DNA from 3 places in the Desulfotomaculum sp. genome. Region 1 is predicted to be linked to each of the others. Evidence: riboswitches for the same ligand, from Rfam matches in the RefSeq annotation. Region 1 holds a riboswitch; each other region holds the start of a gene.

Region 1 (10,596 bases):
CTGCCAGGGGTTCACCAAAATATCGGACCTTTTCCTTGGCCAGGGGGGGACGATCCTCAATAATTGAGCCACAGAGCAGATTATATGAATTGCCGGTGATCACAGCCTGGACGCCTGAAACCTGCAAGGCCTCCGAGGTATCGATGGACTTAATTTCTGCATGGGCGTAGAGGCTGGTTACCAACCAGGCATAGAGTAATTTTGGTGAAAGGTAATCGGTATTATATTTTGCTATACCAGTAACCTTGTCTTGGGATTCCTTTCTAGGGACACTGACACCAATGCCAACGGTTTGCACGAGGTTCCCTCCCGGTACGATTGATAATGACGAAACACATTGAAGACGGGGCGTATTATTGCTTGAAAACCCCATCAAAGTTTTGCTCATAGTCGGTCTTTAGCACAAAGGTCTTACAACAGGATTCAATGCATTTTGCTACCGGAGTTTCCGTGACTTGGGTTGCATAGGGGGCATCAACCATGTCCGGCAGGTTCTGGGCCATTATATCGGAGGTAATTAATATTTCTGAGGCGTGACACCTGTTTCCCCGACCCCAGTAGTGGCAGTTATTAATACTGCAACGAATATTAGCAGTCATGTATCCCTCTCCTAGTGAAAGTTATGCTCCTTTGTATTATTCACCAAAGCAACTAGAAAATTCATTAGGGGGATCATGTGGATAATTTAGAGGCAATAAAAAAATCCCTGGGCAGGCAACTGCCCAGGGAAAAATATAGATGAGTACGTAGCAAAACTTTCAGGGCAAATCCTTTGATCCACCCGATAATTAATCAATTAAAACCAGAGGGTTATTCACCAGCCTTATAATAGCCTTTTTCAAGAAGGAACTCCATCAGTAATTTACCTGTGTTACCAGTGAGTTTTAAACAATTTTTGAGGTGTTCTTTGCTGTCAAAGGGATGTTCGTTTAATACCCGGCAGCAGGTGGAACCAAACTGTTGGAGAAAACGGTCATGGAATTCACGGGCTGTTTCGTAGGCAGGATTGCGTGATTCTTCCTTGGAAGTTCTACCTTTAACTGTATTTAAGGCAAAGATGGAGCCTGTTAAAGCACCACACATACAGCCGGCATGTCCCAGGCCACCGCCAAAACCAGTGATCAGCTTCACTGTTTCCGGGCTTATTTCTGGGGCCAAATACTCCCGAAAGGCCAAAAAGATGGCTTCTGCACAGTTATAACCTTCCTTGAAATTACCACCTGCTTTATTACGAGCTTCCGTAATTAATTCTTGACTCATTATACGCCCTCCCATTTATTTTTATTTCGTACAAAATTTGCATACCTACCTGTGTTGACAAGTATACTAACTAGTATAAATATATGGTATATTACAGTAAAGCAAAAGAAGTATTAAGTTTTTCCTCCTCCCTTCGGTATTCATAATCAAATCTTATTTACTAAAATAATAGCAACATTCATGCCAGTATTAACTTAAAATAAGAAGATACCAAAAGGCACCGCTGCAACACTGCTGATCTGTAACCACTGTTGCATCTTTTTGAATAGACCCGGTTGTTTTTTTCTTAGGTCTAAAAAACAACGAAATAATTAACATTTCTGACCTATTTCTACACAAAAGGTGATTGCTTCCCGCGATTATTTACTGACTATTCGGAAAAAGCTGTTGCACAGAGCCAACACTTTGATTTAATTACTCTGTTGCGGATTTGGTTTGACTGTTGTTCTGCCGCACAGGTTGAGCATTTTTACAACCCAAAACTATTTTCAACAAAAAAATTAGTCTAAATATTGAATTAATTTTGTGAATTTTACTTTTTCAAACCAATTGCTACGTGTAAAATATAAATTATATGGCGCAACTGGCAACTGTGGTAGTGACAAATTATTTTAGGGCACAAATAAGCCAAGTTTTACGAAGTGAACTTGAAATCAAGAGGGAAGAGACAGAATAGTCCTTTGAAAAATTCACTGACCAGGAGTGATCTACATGAAAGTATGGGAAATAATGACATCGCCTGTCTTAACCTTAAGCCCTAACCAAAAAGTCAGTGAGGTAGTCACCATTTTTAGTGGCAATAAAATTGATGGTGCACCGGTGACGGATAAAACGGGTAAATTAATAGGACTTTTCACAAAAAGTCATATTTACCGCGTTATCAATAATGGTATGGACCTAAATAAAACCAAAGTGAAAGATTTAATGACCAGACAGCTTCTAACCGGTCATCCAGATGATGAGTTTAGTGATGTAATAAACGCAACGGTACCCCGACTGCCAGTGATTGATGAAAAGGGACGGGTTGTGGGGATCGTCACCCGTGGGGATATAGCAAAGAAATTTTTTTATTTGCATCGCAACATAGCCCTGGAACTAGATACAATTATTAATTCTACCCATAACTTAATTGTTTCAATTGATGATAAGGGAATTATTAAGGTCTGGAATTTGTCAGCTGAAAAATTTCTTGATGTGAAGGCCGAAGACGCTGTAGGTAAACATATATTAGATGTACTTCCAAACAGTGACCTGATGGATGTTATTGAGACTGGGGAAGTTGATACACTAAAGAAAGTAGTATTTAATAAACGTACCTTTATTTCGAACCGTTCGCCAATGATTAAGGATGGCAAAATTATTGGTGCTGTGGCAGTTTTACAAGATATATCCGAAATAGAGAAAATGTCAACCGAGCTATGCTATGTCAAGGAATTAAATGAAGAACTAGATGCTATTGTCGAATCATCCTACGATGGATTATTCATAACAGATGGCCAAGGAATCGTTTTACGTTACAATAAGGCCTTTGGACAACTAACCGGTATAGATCTCCATGAATATCTGGGCCGGAGCGTCGAGGATATTAAAAAGGACGGTATTATTTCTGAACCAGTAACTTGCCATGTGTTGGAACAAAAGAAATCGATTACGATGATGCAAAAGAGCAGAAGCGGCAAACTCACACTAACTACCGGAAATCCGGTAACGGATACAGATGGCGAAATAATCAGGGTTGTCTGTAATGTAAGGGATATAACGGAGCTAAATATATTGAAACACAAGTTGGAACAGGCTAAAGTTCTGAGTCAACACTATGAAAATGAACTTCGTACTTTAAAATTAAAGTACGCTGGGTCTGAGAAAATTATTGCTACATCTGCCAAGATGAGAAATCTAATTGATATGGTTGTTAGATTAGCATCCGTTGATTCAACGGTATTAGTAAATGGTGAGTCGGGTACCGGAAAGGAATTAATCGCAGAAATTATTCATAGTAATAGTTTGCGTTCCAAAAAGCCCTTTATTAAGGTGAACTGTGGAGCTATTCCCGAGAATTTATTGGAGTCAGAGTTGTTTGGTTATGATGGTGGAGCCTTTACCGGGGCTAAAAAAGAGGGTAAACCAGGATATATTGAAATGGCTTCCGGAGGCACTTTGTTTTTGGATGAGATTGGTGAAATGCCCTTAAACTTACAGGTAAAACTTCTTCGCTTTATACAATGCAAGGAAATTATTAGGGTGGGAGGTAAAAATTATATTAACGTGGATGTGCGTATCGTAGCCGCCACGAATCGAGACCTTTGGGACATGGTGCAGAAAAAGCAGTTTCGAGAAGACCTTTATTACCGATTAAATGTAGTGCCGGTTCATATACCACCCTTGCGTGATAGGAAAGAGGACATACCTGCCTTGGTGGCACATTTTATGCAGTTATTTAATCGCAAATATAATAGAAACAAGAGTATATCCCCGGAAGTAGTGGATATTATCATGCAACATGACTGGCCGGGAAATATCAGAGAGTTGGAAAACCTGATTGAGAGAATGGTTGTTATTACCATTAAGGATATCATAACGAACGAAGACCTGCCTTTCCACATGAGGGATAATACAGTCGGTCTTAGTTCCTCCTATATTATGGTATCCGGCATCATTCCACTAAAAGAAGCCATAGAAAGTGTTGAGAAACAGTTAATTGAAAAGGTTTATGCCAAACATCAAAGTACCAGACAAATGGCTAAAGAACTACAGGTAAATGCTTCTACCATCGTCAGAAAGGCGGCAAAATACCAAGTTTCTAAGGATTTAACCACAGACAGATAAATAGTCGGTGAATAAAAAGGGGGATGGTAATGGGTGATATCATCCCACTTTCTATACTTCAAAGGGAATTAAAATAATTAAATTCTAGATTTGAAGGCTTCTGGCACAGTAGTTGCTTATATAAATGTTAGATTAAGGAATCAAGAGGCTAAATATTTTCCTTTAATTTCACAACCTAATTTTGAACAGGTTATCACACTATAAAAATTTATTATAAAGGAGTTGGAAAGATGGATTCAAGAATTAATGAGCACGGTCAATTACTGCTGCCTTTAGAAGTCGGCAAATTACTTAACCTGCAAAACGACGATTTGCTAAAAGTAACCATTGAATCAAATTATATCTTGCTGACACTTGAAAATATTGAAACGAAGGAAGACGGTGTTGAGAAAATACTAGACAACCTCATTCATGAGGGAATATTGATTGATATAAAGTAAAAATTTGAAATATTCAATTTGCAGTTAGTTTTTTAGAGAAAGGGGGTAATGCGGATGGCGTTGAAATTGACCCCAAAATCGGAAATTGACCGAAGGGTTTCTCGGTTTCAAGAAAAAATAACGGAACAGCTGTTAGATGGAGCAATTATTTTACTTAATAGTGATCTCTTTTATTTTACGGGTACGGTACAGAACGCATTTTTGTTTGTGCCGGCCAGCGGTGAACCGGTATTAGCGATTAAAAAGAGCTTGCAACGGGGTAAAAACGAGTCACCCCTAAAGCATATTGTTCCTTTTGGAAGTCCTAAGGAAATTCCCTCCATTCTCGGTGCATTTGGCTATACGAAGTTTGAAAAAATTGGCTGGGAATTAGATGTACTGCCGGTAAATCTGTATCAAAGGTATCAGAAAATTTTCCCCAAGGCAGAGTTTATCGATATTTCACCAACTATAAAAACGATTCGAGCCATTAAATCACCCTATGAAATAGAATTGATCAGGGATTCCGCAAGCGTAATAGGAAAAGCCCATTTAGCGGTACCGTCATTTTTACGTGAGGGGATGTTGGAGATTGAGTTGGCTGCACTCTTTGAGGCAGAAATGCGTAAAAGAGGGTATTCCGGTTGCTGCAAAATGAGATCCTTTAATCAGGATTTATTTTTAGGAAATACCTGTTCAGGGTATAGTGCCACCGCACCAAGTTTCTTAGATGGGCCAATTGGCGGCACGGGAGTTTCTGTAACCCATCCCCACGGTGCCGGATGGAAAAAGATTAGCCGCAATGAAGCTGTCTATATTGATTATACCTGTGTGGTAAATGGTTATACCTCGGATCAAACCAGAATTTTTTGCATAGGTGAATTAAGTTCTCGGATGGTTAAGGCCTTTGAAGCTGCTTTATTTATTGAGTCGGAAATTATCAAAGCAATTAAGCCAGGCACCCCCGCAGAGGAACCTTATTTATTGGCCATGAAATTGGCAGAGGAAATGGGTCTAAAGGATAATTTTATGGGCTATCAGGAGGATAAGGTTAAATTTATCGGGCATGGTATAGGTTTGGAAGTGGATGAATTGCCGATCTTTGCCAAGGGATTGAAGACCTCCATATTACCTGGCATGACCTTTGCCCTGGAACCTAAATTTATCTTTGCTGAGGGCGCCATTGGTATTGAAAACAGTTTTGTAATGACCGAGCATGGTCCAGATTATTTAAGTATGACACCCAATGTGATTACCTATATAAAATAATTAGGAGGGGAAATAATGGAAAAGAAAGTAATGTGGGACGAAAACCTTAGCAATGAGCAATTAGCCAAATTGTCCATGGAGATGTTTCATCGTATTGTCATTCATCATGCCTTATGGTTTAATGAAGTCCAGCATCAGCTGGGTTTTCCTGAGGCACTGAAGATTTTGGATGCAGCCTACCAGAAGAGCTTTAATATTCAAATGAAGCGTTTTGGTAAATTCTTTGGCTTTGAAATGGAAAATGGTGTACCAAAACCCTTTTTAGCGATGCCTAGGGAAAAACTTTTGGCCCTGCTTAACGATACAGCAGTTAACTGGCTGGCCAATGATGGAGTGTGGTTCCAGGCTGTTGAATTCAAACATGGCATGAATGATGCTAAACGCTGCAATGATTCCTGCTGGGGAAAATTTTCACCCTTCGAGGCAGATTCAATTAAACGTTTCTTAGGCTTAGAGGAAAAACCAGGTCTGGAAGGCCTTAAGAAAGCCCTGCAGTTTAGAATGTATGCTAGGATCAATGTACAATCCATTATTGATGAAAGTCCCAATAGTATTGTCTTTCAGATGAATGATTGCCGGGTGCAGTCTGCCCGGAAACGCCAAGGTTTAGATGATTACCCCTGTAAATCTGCCGGTCTGGTTGAGTATGCAACATTTGCCAGGACCATTGATTCGAGAATTAAGACCGAATGTATCGGCTGCCCACCGGACGCCCACCCTGAAGAGTGGTTCTGTGCTTGGCGTTTTATCTTAGTTGAGGAAGCTTAGTGCCACTTGCTAGATTAACTTAATACTTTAGTTGCTGGAATAGGTGCTTTACTCTGAAAAGGTAAAGCTTAAAAGGGAAGTCGGTGCAAGGCCGACGCGGTACCGCCACTGTAATGAGGAGGAGCCCCACAAAATACCACTGGGAAAAAACCTGGGAAGGTGTGGGGTTCCGATGATCCGAAGCCAGGAAATCTGCCTATGCCAGGTTACCACTATCCCTACGGATGTATAGGAGGTGGCTTCATGGTGTATGTGCTGTTTCCCGGCATCGTCATAAAACCCCGGTACATTTGTAGAACCGGGGTTTTTAATTTGCCCAACTAGGATACAAACAAATCGCAATTACATGAATGAAAAAGGTGAGTATCGGAATGAGGAAAAAAAGAATTTGCTTAAGGATTACTTCAATACTAATCACCCTTTGTTTTATTTTGAATACGACATTTTTAACGATTCCCAACCTGGCAGTGGCCAGTGAACCGGGTAAGACCTATACCGCCAGTCAGTTATCCCAAAAAGCCATTGAATTTATACATAAGCAATATCAGGCCGGTGAAAAAATCGATGGCTATACTGCCTACGTATTAGCCCTAGGCGGCGAGGATCTGGGGTCTGAAAAATGGACCAATAATGGCAAAACATTAAAACAAGAAATCAAAGAATTGTCCAATTTGCTGGGGGATCATCTTACCTTAATCAGTTATATATGCAACACCCAGAATGACGATGGCAGCTTTGGACCTTTAGGCAATGAATATGGAACGAAAGGCCCGTTGCTGGCCTTAGCATCCATTAAAAATGACCTGGTGCCTGGAGTAGAGAGGCAGCAGGTAGAGGATGCCATTCATAAAGCCATTCATTACTTCCAAGAGAAATATCAGAGCGGTACCATTACCTATGATGCACAAGGTTTTAGCCTTGATTATCGCTGTATCGAAGCCTTGGTCAAGGCAGGCGAAGACCTTTCAGCAGACGGGTGGATATACCAAGGAACCTCTCTCCGGGATGCTGTGCTTGCTTCTGCCGCTGTTACTGCCGCCAACCCAGCAGCCACAGCGGTGGAATTGGCTAAAGAATTGGCAGCCCTTGATGCAGTGCAAGCATACTCAGCCAATGCAGAAGCACCCACCCTGGCCGCAGCAATTGGTTTGGATGCAGCAAATAATGTTGAGTTAGACGAAGCCACAGAGATTGAAACAGAAACAGAAACAATCGCTGAAGTGAGGGAAACCCCGGCTAGCGAGGTTATATCAGAAGAAACAACAAATGAAACCGAGTTAGAAGCAGCCCCAGAAATTGAAACAGAAACATTCGTTGAGGCCGAATCATTTTCAGCAATCGAGATTACATCCGAGGAAGCAATTGATGAACCTAAATTAGAAGTAACGACAGAAATTGAAGCAGAAGTAACAGAAGTAACGTTTGAGGCTAAATCAACCCCAAGCATAGAGGAAACAACGGAGGAAATGAACAATGAGGTTGCGTTAAACGAAAACGTTGCAAGGGAATTATCTGTTACGGATGAAGTATACTCAGACATTGTTACCGAAATTAATTTAAACGTAGTTGAAGTTGAGCAGACCTTACCTCCCACAGATAGCATGGCCCCAATTCATGAAAAAAAATATAAGGCACCGGATGCAGCTGTCCTAGCGAATTCGATTGCCCAACAACAGGCGGCAGATGGCAGCTTTGGAACAAGTATCTATGATCATGTGACCGTGCTTCATGCATTGGGTAAAGCAGGCCTGCTGGAGGGCATTGACCAAGAAAAGGCCTTTGCCTATATTGATGGTTTAAAAAAGATTCACAAAGATATTTTTGGTTATGACGCCGGGGTAGCCTGGGGATCTGAATGGACACCGGAGGAAGCAGACACCACTGCCCAGGTTATGACTGCCCTTAGTTATTTTGATGCAACAAAGGATGTAAATGAGACTATCCAGGACGGTCTGAGCTATCTTAGGGATGTGCAAGACCCGGATAGGGCTGCCATCGCTATTAATAGCTGGGATAGTACCTATAACACGGCTGAAACATTGATTGCCCTAAAGGCCCTGAAAAGATCCTATGATGAGTATGCCGGTTCCGGTTCAGCCTGGACAAAAAAATCTAGAACAAATACGCTGGCAAAGTGTTTACTGGCCCTTAACCAATGGAATGATACCCCCCAAAAGGAAAAATTAGCTGATCAGTTAGTAAAGCGGCACGCCGGCAAGGAATCCTTTGAAAATAGTGTTTATAGTGATATGTTGGCCTATATTGCCCTCGGTGAAGCGGGAACGCTGGGCAGCTTAAATGCTATTGATGTTAAGGAATATATCCTGTCCAAACAAAATAAGGCAGACGGTTCTTGGGGGGAAACCTTTGACAGCTATTATTACCCTGATTTTCTCTCGACCACCCAGGCTATCCGGTCACTTACTTACCTGCCGAATGCTGCTGCGGATCAAGAGCTTCAGTCGGCCATTGTCAGTGGTTTAAACTACTTAAAGGGTTTGCAGCAAATGGATGGCGGCGTTTATGCTACCTGGGACGACCCGGCAATGGATAATTCCGGCGTGATCGTCACCCTGAATAAACTGGGTATCGATCCGGCAAGCGCCGCATGGAAACATACCAATGGTTTAACACCATTCGATTACCTTCTGAACAATACCATGAATCCCGACGGCAGCTTTGGTACTTTGAAAAATGTTCCAGGTGCCACGGAGGCATTAGCTGCTTACCGATTGGTCACAGGTGAAGGAACTCCTGGCGGCGGTGGGAATCTTCCCACAGACCCAGAGTTGGATCAGTGCAGTGTTGAAATTGCTGTAGTGGGTAAGAACGGTGAAGCACTTTTCGGACCTAGCAGTGTTGTGGTAAGTAAAGATAGCAAGGGAAAACTCACGGTACTAGGCGCGTTGGAAGCCACTGGGCTGGGCTACACGGAGTCGGGTGGACTGATCACAAGTATTGACGGCCAAAGAAACGAGGGTTTGAAGGGGTGGATGTATAAGGTAAATGGAAGTTCACCGGCCATTGCAGCCTCCGATAAAACCGTTAAAGAGGGAGATCAGATTATTTGGTGGTACAGCAGTGATGTGAGTAATCCCGGTCCTTCCTGGGATAGTGTCTCCAAGGGGGAGGTACTGCCGGAGCCTGTTTTATCACCAAACCTTGAGGAACAAAACAAAAACCTGCCTGAGTCATTACGGGCCTCAGAGGATACTCTGGCAGCCCTGGAAAATATTAGCCAAATCCTTGGCTTACAGGGAAATACATTTGAATTGGGTATCCTTGGCCAAGGGGGTCAAGCGGTGATTGTCGTGGGTGACAGACAGCCGATAAATAGGACGGACTTGGCTTTCCAAAGAGGTATGCTGCAGAGACAGTTGCAATTGCAACAGAAGGTTGAAGCAGCTAAGGGTGCGGCAGTGGTAGAGGAAGGGGGCCAATTAGGCTTGCTTATCCCGGCTGAGTCCCTGACCAAGGATATAGAAATAACCGTAAATAAACTGGATATGGATAACACAACCTTACCCCCTGGCTATCAACAATTGTCTGCCACCTATGAATTTGGTCCCGCTGGAACGAATTTTACCGTACCGGCAACCCTAGCCATCCAGGTGGTTATTCCTCCCCTGGTAAAACCAGATAACCTATATCTGGCCTGGTATGATCCAAATGCCGGCAATTGGGTGATCATCCCTTCGGTAGTGGATCTTAACAAGGGTGTAATTTGGGCCAGAATCCAACATTTTAGTAAATATGCCATTTTTGCCAAAGAAACCGTAAAATCCTTTGCTGACGTTAACGCTGGCTCCTGCGGTTGGGCCAAAGACCCCATCGAAGTGCTAGCTGGAGCAAATCTTTTGGCTGGCGTAGATGGTACTAATTTTGAGCCCCTAAGGCCGGTAACCAGGGCAGAGTTTACCAGTATGTTAGTCAAAGCGTTAGCCTTACAGACCAAGGCCGATGCGGCTGACCATTTTAAAGATGTAAAAGCCGGCGAATGGTATGCCGGAGATCTGGCAACTGCCTATGAAGCAGGATTGATTAAGGGATATAA
Region 2 (10,596 bases), on a different contig from region 1:
CGATCATAATTTGTTCCAGTTCATCTTCTTTCATTTGACCATGGGCTACACCAAGTCTGGCTTCCGGAACTAAATTTTGCAGCCAACCAGCAATGCGGTCTAGGTCAACGACCCTATTATGGACAAAATAAACCTGCCCGCCCCGATTTAATTCACGTCTGATGGACTCTCGAATTAATACCGCATCTTCTTCTAAGACATAGGTTTGGACTGGGAAACGTTCCTCTGGGGGCGTCTCCAAAAGACTAGTGTCCCTTACCCCCACCAGTGACATATGCAGCGTCCGAGGAATGGGAGTAGCTGATAGGGTTAATACATCAACATTTTTACGTATTTGCTTAAGCCTCTCCTTATGACTAACCCCAAACCGTTGTTCTTCGTCCACTACCAACAACCCTAAGTCTTTGAAAACAATATCATCCTGAACTAAGCGATGGGTACCAACCACAATATCTACCTCCCCCAGGGCAAGGCCAGCCAGCACTTGCCGCTGTTCCTTGGGGGTACGGAAGCGAGATAACATTTCGATCCGGATAGGGTAATTGGCAAACCTCTCCCGAAAGGTATTGTAGTGTTGCTGCGCTAAAATGGTCGTTGGAACCAGCACCGCAGCCTGCTTGTTATCCATTACTGCTTTAAAGGCAGCCCTTAGGGCTACTTCTGTTTTGCCATAACCGACATCCCCACAGAGCAGCCGATCCATGGGTCTTACCTTTTCCATATCTACTTTTACCTCTTCAATGGCTCTCAACTGATCCGGGGTTTCTTCGTAAGGGAAGAGGGCTTCAAACTCTGACTGCCAGGGAGTATCCTTGGGGAAAGCATGCCCCTGGACAGTCTGACGGGAGGCATAAAGGTTCAATAATTCCTCAGCCATATCCTTTACTGCCTCACGTACTTTAGCCTTTGCTTTGGACCATTCCGTACCACCCAAACGCGATAACTTCGGATGATCGGATTCTGCCCCCAGGTATTTTTGGAGCATGGCAACTTGATCCGTTGGGACATAAAGTTTATCCTCACCTGCGTATTGCAGCTGTAAATAATCCTTTTGCAAGCCCCCTATATCTAAGGTAATTACTCCTAAATAACGCCCTATGCCATGATTTACATGAACAACATAGTCTCCCGCCTTTAAATCCGCCAATGGTTCCATTTTGCCGTCGGGGCGGGAACGCTGCTTGCGTGCTTTTTTTCGCTGACCAAAGATCTCTGCATCTGTAATAACCACCAGGCGCCCAGATATCAGCTCAAAGCCATTGGCCAAGTGGCTCACCGTAATGACCACATTGCCATCTCTTACTTCATTATCCAGTTGTTTTACCCGAAAGGCATCTATTTTTGTGTCTTTTAATGTTTGCAGCAGACCGGCTGCCCTTTCCTCAGAAGAAACCAGCAAAACAATGGCATAGCTTTTACGGCGCCAGTGTCTAATTTCATCAGCCAAAACCTCCGCATGGCCCAAAAAACTATGCATTGCTTTAGCCGGAAAATTTACCACATTTTGTATTCTAAGATACTGGGGATTCCTTGGTAAAAAGGAGCAGAAGATTGCCTGCCTTCGTTCGATGGCTGCTAACATTTGCCGCCATTCCAAATAACTATTAAAATGCCCCGGCAAAACCTTCCCTTTGCCTAGCAAATCGGTGTAGGTTTCATTTCTTTCTTTGAGAATGGTTTCGGCTACTTCTTTAAAGCGCACAGGGTCATCCACTAATACAAGGGGCTCTTCGATAAAATAATCAAATAAGGTCACTGGTTCTTGATAGAAGTGATAAAGCAATTGTTCCATACCATCAAAGGGTATTCTCCTGCGGATTTGCTCTAAAACCATTGCCCCTTGGGAGGAAAGCTGATGTACCGCATCGACAGAACCGGACCGATGCAGTTTCTTTAGCTGGTTTTTGAGCTCTAGTTCATAACTTGCCTCGCACTTTTGCCAGATCTCGGGATTCACGATCAATTCACGACAGGGAGAAATGCTAATGTCATTTAATTTGTCCAAACTACGCTGATTCGCCACTTCAAAGTGACGAATAGAATCCACTTCATCATCAAAAAACTCGATCCGTACTGGCAGATCCTCGGTCATGGGATAAATATCAACAATCCCACCCCGACTAGAAAACTGTCCTCTGCCCTCCACCAGATCGACTCTCTCATAACCCAATTCCACCAGGTTCAAGAGCAGCTTTGCCAAATCTACCTGTTGGCCCAAGGATAATTTTACCCTGGCCTGGCGGAAAACCTCCAGTGGCGTCAACCGGCGCAACAAAGCCTCCACCGAGGTAACCACCACCATCGGTTCCCCGTCTGATAGTTTTTCCAAAACCCGTAACCGCTGAGCCAATACCTCGTTGCTATGGGCTAGCACCTGATAAGGCAAAAGCTGCCAAACTGGAAAGGGTTGGACAGAAACCCCAGGCAATAAGGAAACTAAATCATCCAGCACAATGCCCGCTTCCGTCTCACCCGGTGTGACCACTAGGGTCGATCTCCTGGTATGGGAAAGCCCGGCAAATAAATAATTGCGCTGGGAACCAGCCAAGCCAAAAACCATTTGCTGATTTAAGCCCTTCGCCAATCCCTGCAGTAAGTTTTGATATTCAATTGTTAACTCCAACGGCCGTAATAATCCGTTCATTTTATCTCCTGAATCATGCCCCTGGGGGACTATTTTATTTCGGTAACTAAATAAAGTACAGAAAATAGCTTCAGCCCGGCTGGACCTAAGGGGCTCCCTTATTCCACCAGGCAAAAAGATAAACTTTTCCTACTTTCCTATGTTGGCCAATTATACTCCGTCATTATTCCCTCGTCAAGCTGGTTTGTTTACTATAGTATAGTATGAACCAATTCCAGGCGGTATGTACCAGATACGTCACAAACAAAGCTGCCAATAAATTACTCACCGCATAAACCCTCGCCGTCAACAAACCAAATAACCCATGGGCCGCCACCGCCATCCCAGCCGCCCCAACTCCCCTTGCACCCCTGCGTTTCATTTCCACCAAAGCCTCCACCACACCAAAACCGATGTGCGTATAAACCAGAGCTGCCCCCAGCATAACTGCCCCCAGAGTCTTAGCCAATTCCTCCACCAACGGTGTCAAAAAAGCAATCCCCCGCCCACCTAAGGAATTGATTACCCACCCGTTGATTACCCACGAAACTCCGGCGGCTAACAAGGATGCAGCTATGTAATTAAGTGGTGCAATATCTGTCATTGTAGAAGACACCTCTGCTTTTTCCTAGACAGCACGACAATAGCAAAATGGCCCTAGGCCTTATAAGTACATAGGGAAGATACCCCTCCATACTAGCAGGTGCTATCGTTATCCCCCCCACACCAACCCCGCAACCAAACTACTCTACCTGGGAACTTCCCTGTGCCTCCGATTGCTCTTCTTCCTTCTTCTTAGTCTTAGCCTTCTTATTATACCTATTCATAACCACCGAAGTCCCTTCCAATACCCAAACCCTCACCGCCTCAACAGCAGTCTCAATCGCCGGCCCAATGGACTTGGCCTCTTCCTCGCTGATTTTACCCAACACATGACCCACAGCCCCATAGGCAGACCGCCCAATGCCAACCCTCATGCGGGCAAAATCCTGGGTGCCCAATAACTCAATAATATTTTGTAAGCCCCTTTGTCCACCGGCACTACCATTTTTGCGAATACGCAAAGTCCCTGGGGGTAAATCCATATCGTCCACAATAACCAGTAAATCCTCTAGGGCTAGTTTATACCAATTCATCAAGGCAACCACAGACTGGCCGCTTAGATTCATAAAGGTTTGAGGCTTCGCCAGGATGACCTTTTCTGGCCCAATATTAACTTGGCCAAGCAAAGCCTTGTGCTGCTTCTTTTCCGCCCTGACACCCAAACTAGCTGCCAATTCATCAACAACCATAAACCCGATATTATGTCTGGTTTGGGCATATTCTCCACCGGGATTTCCCAAGCCCACAATTAATTTCATTCAACACTTACCTCCCTTATCGAAGGTATTTTACCCCAGCTTTTGTATCAAGGCAATAGAAAGAAGGGTTATCCCGTGTCATTCTAGGGATAACCCATTCCTTTAGCAATTCAATCAAATCGTCTCGTTTATTCCTTTTCAATCGTTTTAGCTTTAGCCTCCTGTTCAGGTTCCGGTGGCACCTCTGGCTGGCCGGCTGGCTCCGGTGCCTTCATGGTGGCTAAACCTACCACGGTTGTGTGTTGATGATCTAAAATCCGAACAGCCGCAGGCACGTTTAACTCACTTACCGAGATGACATCACCAATTTCTAAACCGCTAATATCTACCTTAATTGCTTCCGGTATTTCATTGGGCAGGCATTCAATTTCCGCACTACGCAAATCATGCTGAATTACTCCACCCAATGCGACACCCTTGGGAGTACCTACCAACTGAATGGGAACGACCGTCTTAATTTTGGAGTCTATAGAAACTTGCTGAAAATCCACATGCCTTATCGTGCGATCCACCGGATCCATCTGTAAACTCTTTACCATTACAGTCTGTTTGCCACCGTTTACACTCATATTAATAAGCGTGTTTCGTCCGGTTCCAGAACTAAGAATTTTCTTTAAATCTTTGGCGTCAACGGAAATACTCATGGACCCCATTTCTTTGCCATAAACTACACCGGGAACACCACCGCTTTTTCTAATTTGCTTAGCAATCGATTTTGTATCTGTTTCTCTCACAGTTGCATTTAACCTTGAACCTGTCATAAAATTACCCTCCCAACTAAATATGTCCCTATTATTCCCTATTTTTGGTCATATCAAACAATGCCAGGGCATAAAGATCAATATAATGAGTTTGATGTAAAGGGGGGCCTAATAATGCGCAAGAGCAAAAAATTTATTGGTATGCCGATCATCAGTCTTGCCGAGGGCCAGGAAATGGGTGCAGTCAAGGGGTTAGTTGTAGATCCGTTTCAGCAAAGGATAGCCGCCCTAATTATAGAGCAAAAAGGTTGGTTTAAAGATCAAAAATTTGCTCCTTATGGTAAAGTACGCAGCGTAGGTGCCGATGCCATCACCATTGATCAAGGAGCAATCGTTGAAAAGGGTACCAGCCTGCCAGACATTTTAAAGCTTTACAAAGAAAGAATTAACATCATCGGCAGCAAAGTTATCGCAGAAAATGGTTCCGATCTCGGGGAAGTAGATGAGTTTTATGTTGATGAAATAAGTGGTCAAATCGTTGGCCTGGAGATTAGCGGCAACTTTTTAAACAGCCTATTTAAAGGTAAATCCTTTATGGAAATTGCCTTTGTTAAGACCATTGGTAAAGAATTAGTTGTAACGTCCGTGGATGCCTTAGAAAACTTGGTTAAAGTTGATGGCGGTTTACACGAAACCGTTAAACAGCTCAAAGACAGTACAAATCACATCTGGGAAAGCACGGTACAAAAAACCAAGGAAATTAGTACGTTAACGAAAGAAATAAGCAGCAAAAAGGTGGAGGAAATTGAAAGCAAAACGAAAGATCTCGGAGAAACGCTACGTGAACGGGTTAAGAGAAAAAGTAAAGACGACCCCATCGAAGACGATGTTGTCATTCATGATTTGCCGGCAGGCACCCTAAGATCAGAGGAAGAAGCCTTAAACCGCCAAGAGGTTATCCAGGACGAGGTTGTTATTCAAGATTTACCGCCAGGCTCACTACCACGCCAGACCGAGGAATTAACCCGTGTTGAACAGATAGAAGATCTCGTTGAAATCCATGAATTACCCCCCGGTGCTTTACCCCGCGAAGAAAATCCCAGCGAGGATGAAAGCGGGGATGAACAAGAAGCGATCGAGGAGCCCATCGTACCAGAAGAAAATACAGAGATTAAAAAAGAGTAGTCCTCCGCTTTCTTGCTGTATTTGATAGTTGCAAGGCTAATTAGGTCCCTGGGCCATGAGCCTTGGGCCTAAAAGGTTAAGGGCTGACAGCTAACACGAAAAGGTGTCTGATCTTCAGCGCAAAACTGAAGCTCAGACACCTTTCTTTAGCCCAAGGCAGGTGAATTTATTCGAAGGCAGCATACTATCAATGTATAGACAAACATTGTAGGATACTCTATAATTATTAATCAAATTACCGCAAATGGGGAAGTCCGTGAGAATCGGACACAGTCGCGCTACGGTAACGGAAGGCTGTTTTGGCAAATCCGGAGTCCGAGTACCATGGTAATTTGCTAATTTTTTGTCGCGCAAACAAAAAAGGAGGAATTACTTTGTACACAGGAGCAGCCACTTATGTAGTCGGTTTTCCGAGAATCGGCGAACAGAGAGAACTGAAAAAAGCCCTTGAACATTATTGGGATCAAAAAATCCGTTTTGCAGAGCTTGCCGATCGGGCAAGAAAATTACGTCGAAGACACTGGTTACATCAAAAAGAGGCTGGTATCTCTTTTATTAGCAGCAATGATTTTAGTTTGTATGATAACATGCTCGATACAGCAATGATGTTAAATGCAATACCGGAAAGATTTCGTACCATCCACAACGAACAAGAGCTTTATTTTGCTATGGCCCGCGGAACGAGTAACGCTGTGGCGCTGGAAATGATGAAGTGGTTTAATACCAATTATCACTACATTGTCCCGGAACTTTCCGATACCATGGACTTCTCATTAAATGCAGATAAAATAATCAATGAGTATTTAGAAGCAAAAGAATATGGCATCCGCACAAAAATTAATTTGATCGGACCCATAACCTTTTTATCTCTTTCCAAACGTGTTGATCGTAATCCGGATACCTTGGAACTACTCCAAAGAATTTTGCCTTGTTACGTTTCTCTGCTTAAGAAAATGGCTTTTCTTGATGATGAAGTATACATTCAATTTGACGAACCAATCGTCGTAAAGGATCTGGACAAAAGAATCCTTGAACTGTTTTACTTATCCTATAAAGAATTAGCCAACGTGGATAGCAGGCTTAGACTGATCGTCATGACTTATTTTGATCATGCGGTGGAAGCCGTAAAAACACTGTTTGATATTCCGATTTATGGTATCGGACTGGATTTTCTATACGGACCGGAAAATCTAAAAATTCTGAATTGCCTGAACGGTAAAAAACTAATTGCAGGCATTGTCGACGGAAGAAATATTTGGAGAAATGACTATCGAAGTACCTTGACTTTACTTGAAAATATAGAAAAACATGTAAAAAGGGAAGATATCATCCTTTCCACCACCTGTTCTCTATTACATGTTCCTTATTCTTTGGAACATGAGAACCAGCTAGACAAAGAGATTAAGTCATGGCTGAGTTTTGCCCGGGAAAAACTTGAAGAACTATCGGATCTTGCCAAGTTATTTTTTATTGAAAGGGATTCTGAGGACCACCCATCCATTTTAAAAGATAATCAACGTATATTTATAACAAAACAACAATCACCTAAAGCAATAAACCCTCTGGTTCGAGGGAGAGTATGTTGCATTGAAAAAAAGGAACGAGTAGGCTCTTTTAACGACAGGAATGACATTCAGCGGAGAATACTCAATCTTCCTCTGCTTCCGACAACAACCATTGGAAGTTTTCCTCAAACCAATGAGATTAGGAAACTGAGACGGGATTTTAAAAATAACATTATTTCTCAAGCAGAATATGATAAAGGAATTAAAAAACACATTGATACCTGCATACAATTTCAACTGGATATTGGGCTGGATGTTTTGGTACATGGCGAACCAGAAAGAAATGACATGGTGGAGTACTTTGGTGAACAACTCTTAGGTTTTATTCTCACAAAAAATGGCTGGGTGCAAAGCTATGGCAGCCGTTGTGTAAAACCTCCAATTATCTATGGGGATGTCAGCAGACCAAAACCAATGACCATTCATACAATCCGATATGCCCAAAGCAAAACCAATAAAATTGTCAAGGGAATGTTAACCGGACCTATAACCATTCTTAATGGGTCCTTTTGTCGAAATGATATCGAACGATCTGCTGTCTGTGAACAAATTGCCTTGGCCATTCGGGATGAGATTCATGATCTTCAAAATGCTGGCATCAAGATTATTCAGGTTGACGAAGCCGCACTCAAAGAAGGGTATCCCCTACGAAAAGAAAAAGTTGCTTATTATGAAAATTGGGCTGTTAAATCGTTTAAATTGGCTGTTAGTTCGGCTGCCTTAGAAACGCAGATCCATACCCATATGTGCTCTAGCGATTTCAATGATATTATCCATACCATCGAGAAAATGGATGCCGATGTTATTACCATTGAAACCTCAAGAAGCGGTAATAAACTGTTGGCTGTTTTTTCGGCCCAAGGATATGATAAAGAAATTGGACCCGGCATTTATGATATTCACTCTCCCAGGGTTCCCTCCACAGAGGAACTGGAAGAGAAAATCAGACAATTAATGTGGGTTTTGCCTCCGTCCAAACTGTGGATTAACCCTGACTGCGGCCTCAAAACTCGTAAGTGGGATGAGGTAAGAGAAAGTTTAACGAATATGACCATGGCAGCACATCATATTCGGTCAGGATTACAAATGCTGATGCTTGTTTAACGGACCTTACTTAAAATAAAATTTAATTTAGTAATGATTATATTTAAAAAACAGGTTTCCCCGTCGGGGAAACCTGTTTTTGCTTAAAACTCTTCCATTAACTTTGCCACGGCTGCACTGTGGTGTCCTTCTTCTCTGGCCATCCGTTCAAAGATAAACTTCTTATCCTGTTGTGCTTTAAAAATATCTGCCATCTGATTGTACATTTTAGCTGCGGCATCTTCCCGCTGTATGGCAATGGCTAAAACTTCCTTCGGGGTCATTTCCGGGTTTAATTCGCCGGCTTCCTCAAAGCCATCAAAATAGACTTGTTCATTGATCGGTTCACCGGATTTTAACCAGAGCAGGTAATCTAAATGATCCTTTTCATCCTGAGCTAATTTCTTTAATACCTTCTCGGTTTCTGCCAGCTTTGCCTTGGCTGCCATTGCATTGTAAAATTTATAGCTGCTCTCCTCCGATTTAATGGCTACATCTAAAACGTCATTAATTGTTAATTGCAAAACCATAACCCCCTTTAGTTATTATCTTTACCCCATTGTAAACTATATAGGGGAATTTTTCCATGACAAAATTATTGAATTTTTCTTGCAATAGAATAAATATACCCCTAGCCCATCGGCACCAATTTGATCTGCCCCCAGGCCGCCAGCTTTTCTCCTTTGATGGCTACAGCACCGAATATCCCCTTAACCGAGGCAGCAAAATCCACCGCCCTTTGGACATCCTCTTCGCTTTGCACATAATTGCCCGCCGCAGTGGCCACTGCATCGGCCAGGGTTGTTGAGGCAGATAAAATAATCACTGCATCGGATTTGCCAAAGCTTAGGGAATGACCCACCGTGCCAGAGGAGGTGCAAATCCCCAATGGGGTTTGCCCGGGTTGAATTTCCAGGGCAATTTTATTGCTAAAGGGGGAGGTCCCAGCAAAAACCCCTACCCTTCGTGTAAGGGAGGATTTAATAAAGATATCCCCTCCGTTTTCCACCACGACATCCCGGGAGCGACGGGCCAAGGCTTTCCCCACCACCTGGGAAAATGCACCTGCCACAGCAGCCATGGGGCCAACTCCCGCCAATTGGGCCGCTTTCGCCATATCTACGGCAATCTCCGGGGCCCCTGGCAAAAGGGTGTGAGGTTCCAGTGTGGTTCGAAAAACAGGATCTCCTTTAATATATTCCGCCAAAAGTAAGCGTTGCTCTTTTATTAGTTTTTCCACCCAGCCGATCAACTGGGGGGTAAAACGGTCCCGCCGCACACCTATATCCAGATCTGTCTCTTTAACTCCTACCTGGAAATGGATCAGGTCTCCCTGTCGATGCAACTCACGATAGGTGCGCTCGGTATAATCCATGTTATATTCTTACCTCCATCGCCCGAACCGGACATACTTTTAAGCATTGTAAGCACACTACGCATTTGTTCCCATCAAACTGTACTTCCATGGAGGGGCGGTCTATAAAGAGTGCCCCGGCAGGACAGTGACCTGTGCAAGCCCCGCAACTTATGCAACGATCATCATTGCGAACCACTTCCTGATTAAGGGGATGCACCGAAATGCCCTGTTGACGCAGATACTCGATGCCCTCCTCATATCTTTCCCCCCAAAGGTCCAAAACAAGCGTCCCTTCGAGGTGAGGATTAATTTGTGCCTTGAGAATATTTACCACCAGGTCATAATCCTTCACTAGGTGGTAGATGATCGGTTGATCAGAGGTTGCTGCTGTAAAACGCAAAACAATTTTATGAGGCGACATCTTGTTCGACACTCCTTCCATTACTTAATCTCCAAGGGTTTACCGGCTAGCCCTGCAGCAGGACCAGGCAGAAGCTGCACTGGTTCACCCAGCAAAAAGTCCCCTTTGCTAATCCAACTTTTTAATTGACCAGCAATTTCCCGAGCTTTGGGGTAACTTGAAAGGGGTGCCGTAGGTACTTCTTGGCCAGCCACCGTAATTTTCCCTGATTTCAATTGGGCATAGGAGACTAAGCCCAAATTACCTCCCACCCGATTGGGGTAGGCTTCACTATAATCAACCACCGGAGCATGCAGTTCT
Region 3 (10,596 bases), on a different contig from region 1:
CTGCCTTCCAGTGTACCGGCCAGTACTAGGATCACAGGCGGTAGCCCCTTGGGGTTACCATCTGCCCATCGATTACCCTGGTCTGGGAATTGCCAATAATGACGGTGGTTAGCATATCAATATCGTGGTCTAACATTTCCTGCAGGGTGGTAAGGATTTTTTGTTCATCACCGCGCCGGGCCAGGCGTACAATGCCCACCGGCGTATGGGGTGCCTTATGTTTTAGCATCCGTTCCTGGGCAATTTTGATATTGTCCGGTCGACCGTGGCTGCGGGGGTTGTACAAAGCAATAATAAAATCTCCGGCTGCTGCTGACTCCACCCGTTTAAACATAATTTCCGTGGGTGTTAACAAATCACTCAGACTGATCACAGCAAAGTCATTCATGAGGGGTGCTCCCAGGCTGGCTGCTGCCGCTGAGACAGCCGTAATACCGGGAATAATCTTCACCGGAACCCGCCCCTCGGCGACCTCCAGGATTAGTCCGGCCATACCGTAGATACCGGGATCACCGCTGCTGACCACGGCCACCACTTTTCCCCCGGCGGCCAACTCCACCGCCTGTTGGGCCCTGGCTACTTCACCCCGCATGGGTGTGGTCACCCTTTCCTTATGCCCAATTAAATCTGGGATTAATTCTAAATAAGTATGATAGCCCACCACAACCTGGGCAGCTTCGATGGCTGCCAGGGCTTCCGCCGTAAAGGTCTCACGGTTGCCTGGCCCTAGTCCCACCACCATAATTTGGCCTCTGCCAGGGCCACTGTCACTGGCCCTATTTTCTGCTTGGGTACTTTGATCTGTCCCATGCCACTGGCTGTTATGGCTGCCGGTTCGCATACTCCACCAACTCCTATTTGTTCTTTAACAAAATCTGATTGGTTATATTGCACGGTAAGATGCTGTATTTGTTCCCTGGTCACTTCAATTAAGGGAACCCTAAAATATCTTGCTGCCTGCAATAGTCCAGGTTCCTGCATTTTTAAATCCACTGTGGTCAGGTATTTTAGAGAGAGTAAACTATAACCTGAGCATCTAAAAGTTTCTTTGATTGCAGCAATAATTTGTTTCCCACTGACCCCTTTGCGGCAGCCCACTCCGGCTACCAGATTCCTTGGCCTTAACATTAGTCTTGGTTCCCCACGGTGCTGCACCAATTGGTTGGTAATATATACCACAGGTCCTTGGGAACTGCCTTGATCCGTCTGGGACACAGTTAAACCCTGCATGACCTCTGGCTTTAGCTGCCAGGGGGAAACAATTTGTAATGGTTTTCCTTCCACCAGAAGTCGATTAAATAACTTGATCCCTCGAAAAGGGTAAACCTCACAAGCCAATTCCTTCGCTAACAGATCCAGGGAAGGTACACCCACCACATCCGTGGCAGTGGTAATAACTGCCGTGCCACCGATTAATGCAGCGATCCTTCTGGCCAAAACATTGGCACCTCCCAGATGTCCGGCAAGCAGACTGATGGCGTGCTGACCCCTTTCATCCAGTACCACCACAGCAGGGTCGGTCCTTTTGGACTGCAGCAAAGGTGCCAGTGTCCGGACCACAATGCCTGTGGCCATGATAAAAATAATTTGGTTATATTGGTTAAAGACAGTTTTTACTGTTTCCTGCCAATGATCAAAGAAAATTGTCTGAGCAGGATATCTGTCACTGGTAAGCCGCTGCGGCAGGTAAAGATCGGCACCCTGGCAAAGTCCAGCCAATTTCTGGGCTAAACTGGCGCCACCATCCGTCAGAGCCAGTACTGCAACCCTATTCTTCTTTGCGATAGCCATGCTCAAACCCAGCATCGTAAAGTAAAGAACGACCTCCTGCGGTTAAAAATTCACCCACCAAGATCAGGGCTGTACGTTTGATACCCGCCTTTTCCACCAGCTTTGTCAATTCCTGGAGTGTGCCGCGGCACACTCTCTCCTCGGGCCAGGAGGCCCGCTCCACCACTGCCACAGGTGTGTTTGGCTCATAGCCCTGCAGCAATTCCTGCTGTACTTTTTCTGCCATTCCCACCGAGAGGAAAACAGCCAGGGATGCTCTATGCTGGGCCAAACTGGACAATTCCTGAGCCGCCGGTACCGGCGTGCGTCCGGCCAGGCGGGTAATAATAACTGTCTGGGAACCGCCGGGGACGGTATATTCCCTTTTAACAGCAGCAGCGGCGGCCAAAAAGGAGCTGACCCCTGGTACGATTTGGTAGGGAACTCCCAGCTTATCCAATTGCGTCATTTGTTCCCCAATGGCCCCATAAATGCTGGGGTCTCCTGTATGCAGCCGCACCACCAACTGATTACGCTGCTGGTATTCCACCATCAAGGATACGATTTCTTCTAAAACCAGCGGGGCACTGTCAACCAACCGGGCCTCTGCCCGGCAGCAGTTCATTACTTGTAAAGGCACTAAGGATCCTGCATAAACAACCAAGTCAGCCTGTTGCAACAACCGCCAGGCCTTAACCGTTAGTAGCTCCGGGTCCCCTGGCCCTGCTCCGACAAAATAAATCATCCGTTCATCATCCGTTCCGGTTTATTTATTTAGGAGTGTCGTAAAACTACTCGTTCGTACGCAACACACCCCGAAAAGTCCCACGGCCCATGGCCATTAATCAGCTTTCTGTCCGCTAACTATCAGCACCGGGTTAAGACCCTGCCACATCTGGGATTGGCCCACCTGCCTGGCCCTGGCCACTGTGATATTGACAGCCTCTGTTTGCTGATAACCTTTATCCGCCAGGAATCTGAGTACCCGGGGACCTGTTTCCAGGGTTATGGCAGTGGCCACCAGCCAACCACCGGGCTTAAGCTTGCGGTGGGCTGTCTCCAGAATTTCCGTCAAGGCCCCGGCACTGCCGCCAATAAAGATACGGTCCGCCGGCGGCAGCTTTTCCATTGTGTCAGGGGCAAAGCCTGGTACCAGACGAACATTCGTAAGTCCAAAGCGTCGGGCATTGGCTTCTACCAGTTCATCGGCAGAACTGTCCTTTTCCAGAGCAAAAACAGTACCGTTTTTTATCTGGAGGGCACATTCCACCGTCACACTGCCGCTGCCTGCCCCCACATCATAGATCACAGCACCGGGAAATAATTTCATTTTCCCGATGGCAATCATGCGAATTTCCTGTTTGGTTATGGGCACGGTGTTTGACTGTTTAAAAAGCTGATCCGGTATACCGGGTGTTGTATAGGCCCATGCCACTTTAGGCACCGATAACCACCACGCAATTCTCAAATTTTTGGTTAGACTCTGCCAGAGCAGCTAAAGTTCCTCGGAAAATCGTTTCATTGGCACAGGAAAGATTGCAGCCCACCGAAACCGGCAAGTTATGGCAACCATTGGCTAATACTTCCTTGGCTAAGGCCTGGGGACTATTTTTAGCATCTGTTAAAACAGCAACCGTAATCCCTGCCTTAACCATGCCGACTAACCGATGGTCCTCTCTGCCGTGGCGACTTAGCACCACAGCATCCTGCCAGGGACTTTTTAGCCTGGCAAACATCAGTTGTACAGAGCTAATGCCGGGAATAAACTCTAAACAGTTAGGCGACAGCTTTTCTGCCAGGGTGGCGGCAAAACTATAGATTCCTGTATCTCCGGATACCAGCACCACCAGCCGCTTGTGTTTATAGTTTTGTTGTATAAATTCAATGGCAGCATCCAGATTGGCAGCCAGAGCATAGGTTTCTTGTCCCGGGCGGGCAAACTGATCCAATAGCCTGCGTCCACCCACCACCACTTCCGCCTGTTGTATGGCGGCAGCCCCGGCAGCAGTAAGGTAGTCCGGTCCACCGGGACCCACACCAACTACTTTGATGATATTTTCCATCCCAGTGCCTCCCCAATTTCTCTGGCTCCCTCATCATAGCCCACAATTTCACCGCTGAGGGCATACATGACCGTTCCCACCTTGAACTTTTCCCTGACATAGCCAGCAGCCCTCTGACTGGCTGCCGCAGCCAAGTTTTCAAAGACCTGGGATAAGTCATGGCGACCTAAGATAGTTACCGCTTCCTCAGCGGTATTCATGTTCATTAACAATTCAATGACCGAGCGGGGTGCCCCCAAAAGAGCCGCGTGGGCCGCAATGGTTTCCCGCCGTCCATCGGCAAGCTTGCCCAGGGTATGAAAAATTCCCGCGGCTAGCTTGACTAATTTACCCAAGTGACCCAGTAAAAGTACCCCTTCCACAGGCCTTTTGGCACACTCTTCCAGCATGGTGCCGATAAAATTACTGGTTTCGATCACTGCCTCAGAGGGTAGTGCAAGCTCTGCTGCCTTTTTTACCCCTAAACGACCCGGTGTCAGTACCAGTAAGCTGTGTCCCAGGGCCAAGGCCTGATCAATTTGCGGCACCAAAGACCGTCGGTAAGCATCCTCAGACATGGGCCGGACAATGCCGCCGGTGCCCAGGATGGAAATACCTCCCACAATACCCAGTTTGGGATTCATGGTTAGATTTGCCACCGATTCCCCCTCCGGCACGGCTATGACAACCTTTGCTCCCCGATCCGGCCCCAATACTTCCCTTACTTCCTGTTCAATCATTTGCCGGGGTACCGGGTTAATGGCCGCTTCTCCCACTGGCACTGACAGGCCGGGCTTGGTAACGACTCCTACACCCTTGCCGCCGGTAATCTGAATTTCTCCGGGTTGCAGCGACACTTCAGCCACAACCGTCATGCCGTGGGTCACATCTGGATCGTCACCGGCATCCTTCACCACGGAACCACGACAGAACGGATCTTCTTTGTCCACCCGGTCAATGTCTATTACGATCTGACCACCACCGGGTAGGGAAACAGAAACATTTTGGGCAATGATGCCCTTTACCAGGGCCATTGTCGCTGCCTTGGCCGCCGCTGCAGCACAGGTGCCGGTGGTAAAGCCAGATCTTAACTCCTTTTTACTTTCTTCCATGATTTACTCTCCGTACCCTGTATCGTTGGCAGGCCGCTAAAAAGTTTTGGGCCGCCCCAGGGTTATAGCGAAAATGAATGTGTACATAGGATGCCAGAATTTCCTTATGGGCATAGCCTTCACCACGGCCTTCCTTGCCACGTCCTCCGGTTAACTGATAGACATTCGATGCGGCAGGTAGATCCTCCATAATGGACCAATGAAACTCATGTCCTTTCAGGGTCATATCTGGTTCTCCCAACAAACAGGTTTTTGTTAACTTGGCCTGGACATAACCCAGGGCTGCCAGGCGCTGTCCCATTTTTACCCGAGCCGGTACCAGTCCTACCCCGGCAAAGGCTTGGCCGGCTAGATCCGTAATGCTTTCACACAGATACATAAACCCACCACACTCTGCATAAACGGGCATTGCTTGCCGGCTGCGCTCTACTAATTCATGCTTTAATAATTGATTAGCGGCTAACATGGGTAAAAATTGTTCGGGAAATCCTCCGCCAATATAGATGCCGTCTATATCCGGTGGCAACAGGGTATCCCTCAGGGGACTAAAAAATACTAATTCCGCCCCTAACTCTACAAGGTAATCAAGACTGTCTTGATAATAAAAATTAAAGGCTTCATCGCTAGCCACCGCTAACCTCACACCCTTAAAGGACTGTTGTACCGGCAGTATTTCACGATCTGTCAGCTCCGATGCCTGTTGGGCTAGAGTCAGCAGCCGTGTCACATCGATTTGTTCCTCAACTAACTGGGCCAGTGCTGTTAGGGTTTGGTTTAATTCCTTATTTTCTGCTGCGGGCAGCAGTCCCAAATGACGCTGGGGCATCACAATATCCCTTTGTTTGACCAATGCTCCCAGTAAAGGAATGCCCAGTTCCCCTTCCAACACCTGTTTAATAAATTGTCTATGACCCTCACTGCCTACTCCATTGGCAATAACGCCACAGACCTGTAAATTCGGATCAAAATTTTGGTAACCGCTAATTAGGGCCGCAGCACTGCGGGCCAACCCCTGGGCTGAAAAAACCAAAACCACCGGGGCCTTAATAATTTTGGCAACCTGGGCTGTACTGCCCCTTTCCCCTTGCCCTCTGGCCCCGTCAAATAAACCCATGACGCCTTCCACCAGGGAAAGATCCATTCCCTTGGCCCTTTTAATAAATAACTCATGCACTTTCTCCGGTGAGCCCATCCAACTGTCAAGGTTATGGGAAGTGACGCCAGCGGCTGCTTTGTGGAGGCCGGGATCGATATAATCAGGCCCTACTTTGAAGGGTTGTACCTTAATACCCCTCCGTCGGAAGGCTGACAGTAATCCCAGGGTGAGGGTAGTCTTTCCTACACCACTGTGGGTTCCGGCCAGAACAATTCTTGGTATTCTCATAGATTGCTCCTGTTTGAATATTCATACTTTTTAACGAGAGTTAGTAAAACAAATTATAGTATAAAATTTATGGCAATACAAGGAAAAGCAGCCAGGGTTTGGTTTCACCTTTTCTATCTATCCTTCACTAACTCCTGCTTCTGCGAAGGTAGCCATTTCGTTAATAATACGTAGCGCAGATTCGATAATGGGGAAAGCTAAGGCGGCACCTGTGCCCTCGCCCAATCTCATTTCCATATGCAGAATGGGTTTTAATTCTAACTTCTGCATCATATAACGGTGGCCTGGTTCTTCTGATACATGGGAGGCAAACATAAACCTACGGCTCAGAGGAGCCAGGGATTTGGCTAGCATTGCCGCTGCACCGGAGATAAACCCGTCCAGCACGACCGGAATTCCCTCTGCGGCACAACCCAAGATAACCCCCGCCATAGCACCTATTTCTAAGCCACCCACCTTGGCCAGCACATCTAGGCCATCCTTGGCATCGGGTTGATTTACCGCCAGCCCTTGCTTAATCACAGCGATCTTATGTTGCAGTCGTTGATCATCAATACCTGTGCCGCGACCAGTAATTTCCTCCGGGGCCACGCCTGTAAAAGCGGCTAAAATAGCGGCACTGGGCGTGGTATTGCCAATGCCCACCTCACCAATCCCAACCAGGGCCGGACGTTTTTTAACTTGCTGACTTAGAAGGGTGATACCAGCCTCCATGGATCGAATGGCATCATCCCTGCTCATGGCGGGACCGATGGCAAAATTATCTGTGCCGGATCTTACGCGACAGGAAATCAGACCTTCCCTTGCCAAGGGTGGTCCGGTAACCCCGACATCAGCCACCACAACCCTGGCACCAGCCTGACGGGCCAGTACATTGATACCTGCACCACCTTGCAGAAAATTGAAGATCATTTGAGGCGTTACTTCCTGAGGAAAGGCACTGACCCCTTCTGCCACTACCCCGTGATCTCCTGCTAAAACCAGTGATACCTTCTCCAGAGGAAGTTTCGGCAGAGGGGACCGCTGGATACCAGCCAACCGCCAGGCGATCTCCTCTAATATGCCCAGGCTGCCAGGTGGTTTGGTCAGTCTGTCTAACCTCTGTTTGGCCTGTTCTTCACAGGTCTGGTCCGGTAGTTGAATCCTGGCAAGTGTTTCAGTTAATAAAGACATTTTTTTACCTCCTTTATTTCAAATGGCCATGAGCCTTGGGCTTTTTTAGCCATCAGCCATCAACCATCTACCCATGTCATCCTTGCTGGTGCCGCTGGCAGGGTGAACTTGCCTGAAAAATAAAAAGTCCTCAGCCTTAATAGGCCGAGAACTTTTCCATCATTCTCAGAATTTGTATTTTTACAGGCAGGTCTCCTGACTTGCGGGTCATTGCCGGATACCCGCCTTCCCAACCCAAGGTCAGTGGCAAAATGGGTATTCGCTTACCGCTTACAGTGGCGGGACCGTTCGGGACTTGCACCCGATTCCCTATTCTCCCCTACCGGGGCACCTGGAAAAATTATACTCTTTAAAGGATTGTATCGTTTTTTTATGATTCTGACAATATATATTTTCTATGGCATAAGAAGGACTCGGTTTTTTACATGGGTTTTTATGGACATAATGGAATATATATGTTATGATGGCACCATAATTTAATACTTCGTGTTTGGTTCCCCCTATGGGGGCTTAAAAGGGAATCGGGTGCAAATCCCGAACGGTCCGGCCACTGTAAATGGCTAGTTTGTTTCAGTTTACACCACTGGTACTACTGGGAAGGTAGAAGCAAATTTTTATGCCTGAGTCAGGAGACCTGCCAAACAAAAAAACTGACCCTCCCGAGGAGAGGTAAGCAGTTAAACCGGGGTTTATCCTGGTTTTTTTGACTTGCCTTAACGTTTAATTAGTTAAGGTTTTTTATTTTGTAAAGGTGGTTATTGTAATGGAAAAAAAAGCTATTCTACTGGTAACCTTTGGCACCACTGTGGATCAAGCAACCGCTGCATTTAAAAAATTAGAGGATCAAGTCAGAGTAGTTTTCCCCGGTATCGAACTACGCTGGGCCTACACGGCAAAGAGTATTCGTGGGGTATTGGCCAAAAGAGGTATCCAGATAGACAGTCCGATTACTGCTTTGGCTAGGCTGCAGGATGAAGGCTATACCAGGGTAGTGGTACAGTCCGTGCATATCATACCAGGCATGGAATACTATGATCTGGTCAATGTGGTAGATAATATGTCTCACCTGCGAGGTATTTCCGGCAAGCAGTTTCAGAGTAAAATAGGTAAGTTTGGTTTTCATCAATTAACCCTGGGGGCGCCACTCCTTTATCATCTGACAGACTACCAGGAGGTTGTGGCCTGTATCAAGGATCTGGTTCCTGCGGACCCCCAACATGCTCTGGTACTGGTGGGTCATGGCAGTGATCATCATAGCTTTAGTGTCTACGGTTGCCTAAATGATATGCTGCGTCAAACCTATCCAAATGTTATCCTTGGTACCATTGAGGGTTATCCTTCATTAACGGATGTTAAGGCTGATCTTGCCAGGAAGGATTTTCAAAAGGTAACGCTCGTCCCCTTTATGAATATTGCCGGTGATCATGCCATCAATGATTTGGCCGGGTCTGAGCCAGATGCCTGGCAAAATGAATTGGCTCAAAACTATCCGGTAACAACTCTTCTCAAGGGCCTTTTGGAATTTGATAACATTGTGGAAATCTACATCAAGCATATACGACAGGCCTATGAACTTCTTAACTAGTTAGAAAACCAGTGCTAAAACAGGCAAGCGATATGTCAAAATATTGGGAAAATTGTATTAAAGGGGGACTTAGAACCATGAAATATCGGGTTACTTCACTTTGGGTCGTTTTCTGCTTATTATTCCTTACTCCTAATGCCGCCTATGCGATGCATATTGCCGAGGGTTTTCTACCTGCCGGTTGGTGCTTATTCTGGTTGGCCCTATCGGCTCCCTTTGTTATCTGGGGACTTCGCTCCATTCGCAAAACTTTACAGGCAAACCCAAATCTAAAAATGCTGCTGGGTTTGGCGGGGGCCTTTGTGTTTGTTCTTTCCGCTTTAAAAATCCCTTCGGTCACAGGCAGTTGTTCTCACCCCACCGGTGTGGGACTGGGTGCCATTTTGTTTGGTCCCGCCGTGATGAGTGTTCTAGGTTGTATTGTTTTGTTATTTCAGGCTTTATTATTGGCCCACGGTGGGATAACAACCCTTGGTGCCAATGTGTTTTCCATGGGTATTGTGGGTCCCTTCGTATCTTTTGGCATTTACCAACTGTTAAAGAAGCGGAATGCGAAGGTTGCGGTGTTTTTGGCTGCTTCATTGGGTGATATGGCGACCTACATGGTTACCTCCCTCCAATTGACCTTGGCATTCCCCGACAGTACGGGCGGTTATTTAATTTCTTTTTATAAGTTCATGAGCATTTTTGGTATTACCCAACTTCCATTAGCCATAACAGAAGGATTATTGACTGTATTTGTTTTTAGCTTACTGTACAATTACAAGGAAGAATTTCTGCCCGGGCTAATCAAAAACGAAAGGAGCGGTCCCTATGATTTCGTCAAGTAATAACCCTTCTTCCAATCGGTCCTTAAACTGGGTACTTTTAGGTATTGTGGTCCTATTGCTCATTATACCCCTTATTTTCTTGCCCGAAGCAGGATTTGAAGGTGCCGATGGACAAATTGAAACCGTGATTAGCCAGGTAAATCAGGACTACCAACCCTGGTTTGAACCATTCTGGGAACCACCGAGTGGGGAAATTGAGAGCTTACTTTTTGCTCTTCAGGCAGCAATAGGTGCCGGAGTAATTTGTTATATTATCGGTTTCTGGAATGGCAAAAGAAAGGCGGCAAAAAAATCAAGTGCTGCTTGATCGATTTTCCTATAACAGTCCCTTAGGGCAAGTACACCCGGTGGAAAAAACATTTTTTGCCATTGTCAATATGATTATTTGTATCTTAGCGAATTCGGCTATTATATCTTTTCTAGTTTTGGTTCTAATGGCAGGAGGCACTACTTTCATGGGGAAAGTGCCTCTGCGTTTTTATTTAAAGCTCCTGTTACTGCCCATTACCTTCCTCTCCTTAGGAAGCTTAAGTATTGCTGTAACAACCATAAACCCAACGGATATGGTCATTTGTCAGTGGAGCTTACTGGGTTACCCCCTAGGTATAACAACCGAAAGCTTGCATACTTCCCTTATGGTCTTTACCAAATCCTTGGCCTGTTCCTCCTGTTTGTTTTTTTTAATCCTTACCACATCGAT

What was found. Region 1 has a riboswitch for cobalamin ahead of AC1U9Z_RS08005 (S-layer homology domain-containing protein). Riboswitches for the same ligand answer to the same signal wherever they lie in the genome.
Region 2: another riboswitch for cobalamin. It lies ahead of metE (5-methyltetrahydropteroyltriglutamate--homocysteine S-methyltransferase); the one in region 1 lies ahead of AC1U9Z_RS08005 (S-layer homology domain-containing protein).
Region 3: another riboswitch for cobalamin. It lies ahead of cobT (nicotinate-nucleotide--dimethylbenzimidazole phosphoribosyltransferase); the one in region 1 lies ahead of AC1U9Z_RS08005 (S-layer homology domain-containing protein).

The regions. Positions count from the first base shown of each region.
Region 1 covers NZ_CEVWQM010000010.1:89,703-100,298, reverse strand. The annotation lists gene AC1U9Z_RS08040 (xanthine dehydrogenase family protein molybdopterin-binding subunit) at 1-298, opposite strand, end outside; gene AC1U9Z_RS08035 (DUF1540 domain-containing protein) at 354-599, opposite strand; gene AC1U9Z_RS08030 (C-GCAxxG-C-C family (seleno)protein) at 811-1,260, opposite strand; gene AC1U9Z_RS08025 (sigma 54-interacting transcriptional regulator) at 1,972-4,086, shown strand; gene AC1U9Z_RS08020 (AbrB/MazE/SpoVT family DNA-binding domain-containing protein) at 4,317-4,526, shown strand; gene AC1U9Z_RS08015 (M24 family metallopeptidase) at 4,581-5,774, shown strand; gene AC1U9Z_RS08010 (DUF6125 family protein) at 5,790-6,542, shown strand; cobalamin riboswitch at 6,567-6,756, shown strand; gene AC1U9Z_RS08005 (S-layer homology domain-containing protein) at 6,914-10,596, shown strand, end outside.
Region 2 covers NZ_CEVWQM010000033.1:26,893-37,488, forward strand. The annotation lists gene mfd (transcription-repair coupling factor) at 1-2,644, opposite strand, end outside; gene AC1U9Z_RS15990 (hypothetical protein) at 2,808-3,227, opposite strand; gene pth (aminoacyl-tRNA hydrolase) at 3,367-3,984, opposite strand; gene AC1U9Z_RS16000 (50S ribosomal protein L25) at 4,113-4,745, opposite strand; gene AC1U9Z_RS16005 (PRC-barrel domain-containing protein) at 4,860-5,870, shown strand; cobalamin riboswitch at 6,071-6,204, shown strand; gene metE (5-methyltetrahydropteroyltriglutamate--homocysteine S-methyltransferase) at 6,245-8,539, shown strand; gene AC1U9Z_RS16015 (ferritin family protein) at 8,623-9,042, opposite strand; gene AC1U9Z_RS16020 (UPF0280 family protein) at 9,150-9,893, opposite strand; gene AC1U9Z_RS16025 (NIL domain-containing protein) at 9,895-10,296, opposite strand; gene AC1U9Z_RS16030 (homocysteine biosynthesis protein) at 10,317-10,596, opposite strand, start outside.
Region 3 covers NZ_CEVWQM010000002.1:94,842-105,437, forward strand. The annotation lists gene cobK (precorrin-6A reductase) at 1-35, opposite strand, end outside; gene cobJ (precorrin-3B C(17)-methyltransferase) at 32-742, opposite strand; gene AC1U9Z_RS01525 (cobalt-precorrin 5A hydrolase) at 727-1,791, opposite strand; gene cobM (precorrin-4 C(11)-methyltransferase) at 1,769-2,515, opposite strand; gene cbiT (precorrin-6Y C5,15-methyltransferase (decarboxylating) subunit CbiT) at 2,612-3,214, opposite strand; gene cbiE (precorrin-6y C5,15-methyltransferase (decarboxylating) subunit CbiE) at 3,207-3,833, opposite strand; gene cbiD (cobalt-precorrin-5B (C(1))-methyltransferase CbiD) at 3,812-4,924, opposite strand; gene AC1U9Z_RS01550 (cobyrinic acid a,c-diamide synthase CobB) at 4,911-6,308, opposite strand; gene cobT (nicotinate-nucleotide--dimethylbenzimidazole phosphoribosyltransferase) at 6,426-7,481, opposite strand; cobalamin riboswitch at 7,650-7,831, opposite strand; cobalamin riboswitch at 7,956-8,137, shown strand; gene AC1U9Z_RS01560 (sirohydrochlorin cobaltochelatase) at 8,245-9,066, shown strand; gene AC1U9Z_RS01565 (energy-coupling factor ABC transporter permease) at 9,144-9,896, shown strand; gene AC1U9Z_RS01570 (energy-coupling factor ABC transporter substrate-binding protein) at 9,880-10,203, shown strand; gene cbiQ (cobalt ECF transporter T component CbiQ) at 10,163-10,596, shown strand, end outside.